DNA from 3 places in the Enterococcus sp. AZ128 genome. Region 1 is predicted to be linked to each of the others. Evidence: riboswitches for the same ligand, from Rfam matches in the RefSeq annotation. Region 1 holds a riboswitch; each other region holds the start of a gene.
The links. Region 1 has a riboswitch for thiamine pyrophosphate ahead of tenA (thiaminase II). Riboswitches for the same ligand answer to the same signal wherever they lie in the genome.
Positions count from the first base shown of each region.

Region 2: it holds a riboswitch for thiamine pyrophosphate, as region 1 does, so the genes downstream of both, thiT (energy-coupled thiamine transporter ThiT) here and tenA (thiaminase II) in region 1, are expected to answer to the same signal.
Region 3: it holds a riboswitch for thiamine pyrophosphate, as region 1 does, so the genes downstream of both, thiW (energy coupling factor transporter S component ThiW) here and tenA (thiaminase II) in region 1, are expected to answer to the same signal.

Region 1 is NZ_JBIORZ010000001.1:1,563,904-1,566,174, reverse strand. Features, by position in the region: gene IGI38_RS07670 (DUF2268 domain-containing protein) at 1-877, shown strand, start outside; TPP riboswitch at 940-1,031, shown strand; gene tenA (thiaminase II) at 1,209-1,865, shown strand.
Region 2 is NZ_JBIORZ010000004.1:76,486-78,756, forward strand. Features, by position in the region: gene IGI38_RS21580 (hypothetical protein) at 1-757, shown strand, start outside; gene thiT (energy-coupled thiamine transporter ThiT) at 801-1,391, opposite strand; TPP riboswitch at 1,441-1,539, opposite strand; gene IGI38_RS21590 (hypothetical protein) at 1,609-1,971, opposite strand; gene IGI38_RS21595 (low molecular weight protein-tyrosine-phosphatase) at 2,044-2,271, opposite strand, start outside.
Region 3 is NZ_JBIORZ010000004.1:386,821-389,091, forward strand. Features, by position in the region: gene IGI38_RS23105 (hydroxyethylthiazole kinase) at 1-612, opposite strand, end outside; gene thiW (energy coupling factor transporter S component ThiW) at 609-1,148, opposite strand; TPP riboswitch at 1,220-1,309, opposite strand; gene gloA2 (SMU1112c/YaeR family gloxylase I-like metalloprotein) at 1,439-1,828, shown strand; gene IGI38_RS23120 (beta strand repeat-containing protein) at 1,949-2,271, opposite strand, start outside.

The sequences.
Region 1 (2,271 bases):
GCTGTCCTATTATGAAGCGCATCTGCTGGATCAAAAAGATGAAAATACCTTTCGCTATGAGATCATGCAACCATTTGAGGAAATGTGGCGATATCTAAGTGTACCGCTTATGCCAAAAACTCCCGGAGGCTATGATGTGTTAATGGCATCAGAGATGATGGGAATCTGGACCCCGCGAAAAAGCAGCGAGCTGATTGAAACTAAGGTAGAACCTTTAAAAGACACGAATATTTTCGGGGAATGTCGTCAAGTTATAGAGGAAAGTGCACAGCTTTTCACTGACATTGGCTATCAAATACCGGTCGAAGAGTTTAATGTAAATATCTTGCTTGGTGATCCGGAAAACAGTGTCTTGATGGCAAGTGAAGGGTATAGCGGATTTGGCGGGATACCTGGGTATATTCTATTAATCGTTGTACCAAATGAGTTCAATCGCACGCGTTTAAAATCTGCTTTGGCCCATGAGTTTAATCATAATATTCGTTTTACGTATGAGCCTTTTAATCATGGAGATGTAAGTGTCGAAGATTATTTAGTGATCGAAGGCTTAGCGGAAGTTTTTGCCGAAACACTTTATGGCATCGAACATCGTGGTCCTTGGGTACAAGAATACGATCAGGAAGAGTTGGACCATACAATCGAGGTAATGAAGGATGGACGCGATGCTCGTGGCTTTGATCAGGTTTCTGCTTATATGTACGGGGATGAGGTCGCCCGTGAGCAAGGGTATCAACCCGTGGGACTCTCAAGAAACGCTGGCTACACGGTTGGCTATCAGCTTGTAAAGGATTATCTAAAAAATGCCGGAAAGACAATAGCTGAAGCGACTTTGACACCAAGTCGAATTCTTGTTCAGGAATCAAGAATTTTTGATTAAAAGCTAGAAGATTTAAATGGTAATCGTTTTTCTAAAAAGAGTATGCTATACTTTTAGTAATTGAATGACACTAGGGGTGCTTTTGAAGCTGAGATTATACCCATTGAACCTGAAACAGTTAGGACTGGCGCAGGGAATGTGTGATGTTTAGAATTTTGCACCCGACCGTTTTTTTGCGGTCGGGTTTTCTTCTGTCTGCGAGTTTTAAGCATCGAGCCTCCTTTTCATTCTTATGAGAATAAAGGAGGTTTTTTATGTTGTGATTCGGTGTTATTGAATGATTAGTATCAAGCAGGAGTATAAAAAATGAAGAACAAAGGAGAAAAAAAGAATGACTTTTACAACAATTGCCCGTCAAGAAGCAGCCTCTTTTTGGGAGGGTAGTTTTGAGCATCCGTTTATCACAACGTTGGCAGCTGGAAATCTAGACTCAGAAATTTTTCGTTATTACTTACTTCAGGATCGTTATTACCTTGAACACTTTTGCAAACTCTATAATCTAATCGCAGAACAAACAAATGATCGAAAGGTTCAAGAGCAATTACAAGAAAATGCGGAAAATCTTAGGCTAGGTGAAATGGCGATTCGCGAGGAGTTCTTTTCAGAATTAAAGATCTCTGATCGTGAGATTCTTAATACGCCGATTGCTCCCACAGCGTATCATTATGTTTCTCATATGTATCGACAGCTGATTGACGGCACGCCAAACACGGCCTTTGCGGGAATGCTGCCCTGTGCTTGGCTTTATCAAGAAATCGGTGTTCGTTTGATTGAGGCGGGCTCTCCCAATCCTTTGTATCAGCGCTGGATCGAAACGTATGCTGGTGAAGCCGCTGTGGAAGGTATTAAGAAGGAATGCGCGCTTTTAGATCGTTTATACCAAGAAAGTCCAAGACAAGAGCAGCAACAAATGATCGAATCCTTCGTGATCAGCAGTAAAATGGAATATGACTTTTGGGAAATGGCTGTTACTTTAGAAAAATGGTGATTTATATGAGATCGTTCGGAAGTGGACGGTCTTTTTTTGACCCTATAAGGAAAGTATAAAATTTTCACATGAATAAATCGCTATACAGTAGATTTATCCATGTCCGGCTTCACGGACTAGCTTTTCTACGCAAGCTACGCATACAGTTACTGCTAAATTCCATTAAACAGAACTAGCATATCGGCAATAAGCAAAAATATTTCGAAATTTGAGAAGCACCGAGGAGGTACCAATCAACATCAGTTCTCTTCGATCCCTGTGTTTCTTGGCAATTTAGAAATATTTTGGTCTTATTGCTGAGACACAGCGACTGCTTGCAGAGCTGATGTGGAACAGTACCTACCTGGTGCTCAAAAGCTGAGCGAGTTCGCGAAGCCTTTCTTAGGAAACAATTGACAACGGGTGT
Region 2 (2,271 bases), on a different contig from region 1:
ATTTGCATATATTGATTCCACAAGTAATGCTGTGCTATCAAAAGGTTTTTCACCCAACGATTTTGTCGACGGTATCGTCCATCAGCCTAAACATTTGTTATTGCTAGACCCTGTAGCAGAAGCTGGTGAATACGAGCCACACACAGGTTTGAAAATCGTTAATAGTCCGGAACAAGTCCAACAATTCTTCGGCAACAAAGTTTTTACTCATTCAAAAGGAACCAAGTGGATCGATTTTAATGATCTGGCGATGTTGAAAGAGCTGACGCCATTAGAAATCTCAGAATTGCTATATTTTGGGCACATGCGGACACATCTGCATTCACCCTTTTTTTATAAGTTGCAAAATAATTTTGTTTATTTCAATTTAGGCAACGAAACTATGCGTGTCTATTACCGCTATTTAGACGAATTTTACCGAATCCTTGCAAGCAAACTAACACGGATCGTATTGGAGAAAGTCAATGATCGCCGCTCATTTTTCCGCAAGGGGTCTTCTGTCGCTCCATTAGATGGGGAACTGTTGAAGGAATTATATCCAATCTTACAAGAGGGCGCCATTTTCTGCCTCGACATGTCTGAATTGAAAAATAAAATTTACCATATCCCAATCTTTTTATCTGATGAAAAGGGTTGGCGTCGCAGTCCGAAGAATTACAAAAAGGAACAGCAGATCGCAGAGATTACCTATGATACGTCCAAGCAAGTATGGTCACTGGACGTTCAAAATGATGACCCTGTCTTCTCATTCCGCTAATAATAAAAAGCAGTTGTCCTGAAAAACGGACAACTGCTTTTTATTATTGTTGTTGGCTTTGTTTTCGAACCAAATTGCCATCTTTAGGCAGATATAATTGCGGTGCCTTTTCTGCAACTAAAACCGCAACAATCGCAGTTACGACTGCTGTCGCTAATCCGCTGATGCCATTCATAACAAGCGAGAATATCCACGGATTCATCCCCCACAACGCATAGCTGCCCCAGAAAACAACCCCTGCAATAAAATGCCAGAAGAATCTTGCTCCTGTACCAACAAAAGTACCTAGAATAATATTCTTTCGAACATTCCACATATCTTGATCAGCTAAACTTTGTTGAACCTTCTTTGCGTATAATCCAGCAAAACCGGCAAACGTAAAAGCGATCGGATACTCTATCAACACTTGAACAACACTCAGATAAACTACCTGGCTTGCTGGAAAATGCAAGATTCCCCAAATAAATGCCGACATTATTGCTGGTTTCAATCCTCTGCGTAAAGCAAATAGCGTCATCGGAATCATTCCCAACGAAATCGTAAAGCTGCTGCCAATAGTCGTTGGTATGAAAGTTAATACCAGCGCCAAAGCCGCCACCACTGTGCCTTCCACTAAAATTCTTGTCTTATACATAAAAAAACTCCTCCTTTTGAACATACAGTCCACAAAGGAGAAGTAACAATCATTACTTCATCACAATTCCTACGCTCGAATAACCGAAACAGGTACTAGGGTTTAGAGTCATCTCAATCTCAGCCCGAAGGCTCCCCTTTGCGACAGTATTATTCTATTTTTTAGTACCCCCAGAGTATAACAGATGTCTGTTCACTCGTAAAGGTATGAAATACTTTTAACGCGAAATGCTTTCTTGATCTCCGCTTGGTGACAAAGTTGTTACTTTTTTGATCCGATCAATCGTCAGCATCATCAATTGATTATCTTGGGTTCGAATAACGATGGATTCATTCGTCACTACTTTAGGCAACCAGCCTGAGATCGTTTGAAATTTTTCTTCGTCTTTTTCGTCTTGAACTTGAATGACTACTAAACTATTTTGCAGAGCTGCCATCTTCAGTTTGAGAAAAATGTTCTCGTTGGCTTGCTCTTGGGCTCGTTTTTCAGCAGAATCATTCAAAAAATCCGAGATGAAACGGTACGACGAATTCGAAAACAGCTTGATTAAATTCTTTTTAGGCTTCTCGTTTTTAGTCATTCAGCTTCCTCCTATCAAGAGCATGGTTATGTAGTATGATTTTACTTAAATTTTGAGGAAAAAACAAGGAATCTAGTCCAATTCAAAAAAAGTTAACCATTCGTTTAAACCTTTTTGAATTAAATCATAGGTTTCTTCAAAATTTCCTGTATACCATGGGTCAGGAATATTTTCACCGGCAGACCCAGACACTCGATCCAAATATAAATATATTTTGTCTTCTGTGCCTTCCGGTGCCATTGACTCTAGATCATAAACATTTTCTTGATCCATCCCAATGATGTAGTCAGCGGTATAAAA
Region 3 (2,271 bases), on a different contig from region 1:
GCCGACAATATCACCTGTACCAGTGAATCGATCCAACGCCGGCACTCCGTTAGCTAAGCGGCGAATACATTTTTGATCGACCACAATGTCTTGGCTGCCGGTCGCTAAAAAAGTCGTTTTGGGGTAGCGTTTGACTATTTGCTGCAGTGCTGCGGATAATTCTTCGAGTGCTGCTTCACCTTGATCCAGCTCACTGCCGTCTACTCCACGAGCATGGCTTGGCAAGCCGCAAAAATTACGCAGTTCGGAAATATTGCCTTTCACCACAGTAGGGTTTTCCGCAATCAACAAACGCCCGACCTGATCACGAGTCTGACTGACACCATAGCCCACCAGATCGACAACACTCGGTTTTTGTCCCCTATTCGCCAGCTTAGCCGCAGCAATCAGACTCGCTTCCCGCTCCTCTGATAAATGACCGATATTCAGCAATAAACTGTCCGTTTGTTGAAACAACTCATTGAACTCTCTTGGATCAGAGGCCATGATGGGCTTAGCACCGATATACAGCAAGGCATTCGCCACCGTTTCACAGGTGACCTCGTTAGTTATACAATGAACCAACGGCGCATCTGCCAATGGAAATACGTTTGAAACCTTCGTTTTGATCATCCAAACATCCTCTCACTCAAAAATAAGCGCTGCCAACGTTTGAAAATCGTTGTTTCCTGCAGCTTCACCAATACGACGAACGCGATCGCCGAACCGATCAGCGTCGCACCGACAAAACGCGGCGTATAAATAAACCAATACAAATCACTTTGACTGCCAGTAAACCACACCATCACCGGATAGGATAATAATGAACCCAAAATACCTGTTCCAAATACTTCCCCCAGCATCGACCAAATTAGTTTCCCGCCTAATCGATAAAACAATCCTGCAAAAAAGGCGCCAAATATTGCACCCGTCAACGCTAACGGCGGAATCCCCAACATCGTCATTCGAATCAATGCACAGACAAAAGCCATGAGTGTTCCATAGACCGGACCCAACAACACTCCGGCCACAATATTCATGACACTAGACATTGGCGCCATCCCCTCGATCCGCATCAATGGTGATAAGACAACATCCAACGCGATCATTAAAGCCAGCAGTGTCAATTTATGGATTTTATTTTTCTCCACGTTAATCCTCCTTTCCATGAGAAACAACGAGATCAAGATACCTAAGAAAAACAGAAAAACCCAACCAAAATAAAATGGTCGGGTACAATCAGTCGTTAGCTACATTTCCCTGCGTCAGTTTTAACTGCATCAGGTTCCATGGGTATAATCTCAGCCATAAAGCACCCCAAATGTTTCTCTTCAATTGATTGGAGTATAACATACTTTTTTTATTCCAACTAGCTTATACTTAGGAAAGACTTGTCGAAGCCCTTCAGCTTTTTGCCGATAAAGCGGGTTCGATCAAGAAAAACAAGGAGGACACGCTCATGTCAAAACCAGATTTTTCTGCAATCCATCACGTCGCGATTATTGTCTCTGATTACCAAAAGGCGCGCCAGTTTTATGTCGATGTGCTGGGTTTACCGATCATCCGTGAGAATTACCGCCCAGAGCGCCAAGATTATAAATTGGATTTGCAGCTGAACGACGCGGAGTTAGAAATCTTCGCCCCGCAAAATCCGCCAAAACGCCCCAGCTTTCCAGAAGCTGCGGGATTACGCCACTTAGCGTTTAAAACGAATGATATCGAAGCTGCTGTTGCTTATTTAAGCAGTCACAGTATTGAATGTGAACCGTTGCGGACCGATGACTTTACTGGTGAAAAGATGACCTTTTTCTTCGATCCAGACGGCTTGCCGCTGGAGCTGCATGAATAGATAAACGACGAAAAGGAGCTGTGACAAAAATCTCGTCACAACTCCTTCTTTCGATTATTCAGTGAACCCGAAACAGCGTTATTGGAAATAGGCCGAAATTTTCTGTCACACCTCGTTAGTTTATCCGATTTTCCGCAATAGATAGAATCGGTTAACTACAAGCCCACCCAAAACGATGAGTACCAAATAAACCCACCAATTTGCTGTGTCCAATTTAATTCCTGTAACGACAACCGACTCAATGTAGCCGGCATTAAGAATTGGTTTCATTTCATTTTGAATATCAATCGTTAATGGATCGGAGAAACCGTCTTGATTTACATGACTGTTAAGCTCCGTGGTTCCCTTTTTAGTAAAGCCGTATTTCCCATATTCGCCATCTACTTTTTTTACAGAGATTTTATAGGAGGCTTTATCTCCTACCGCAAAATAATACTTCCCAT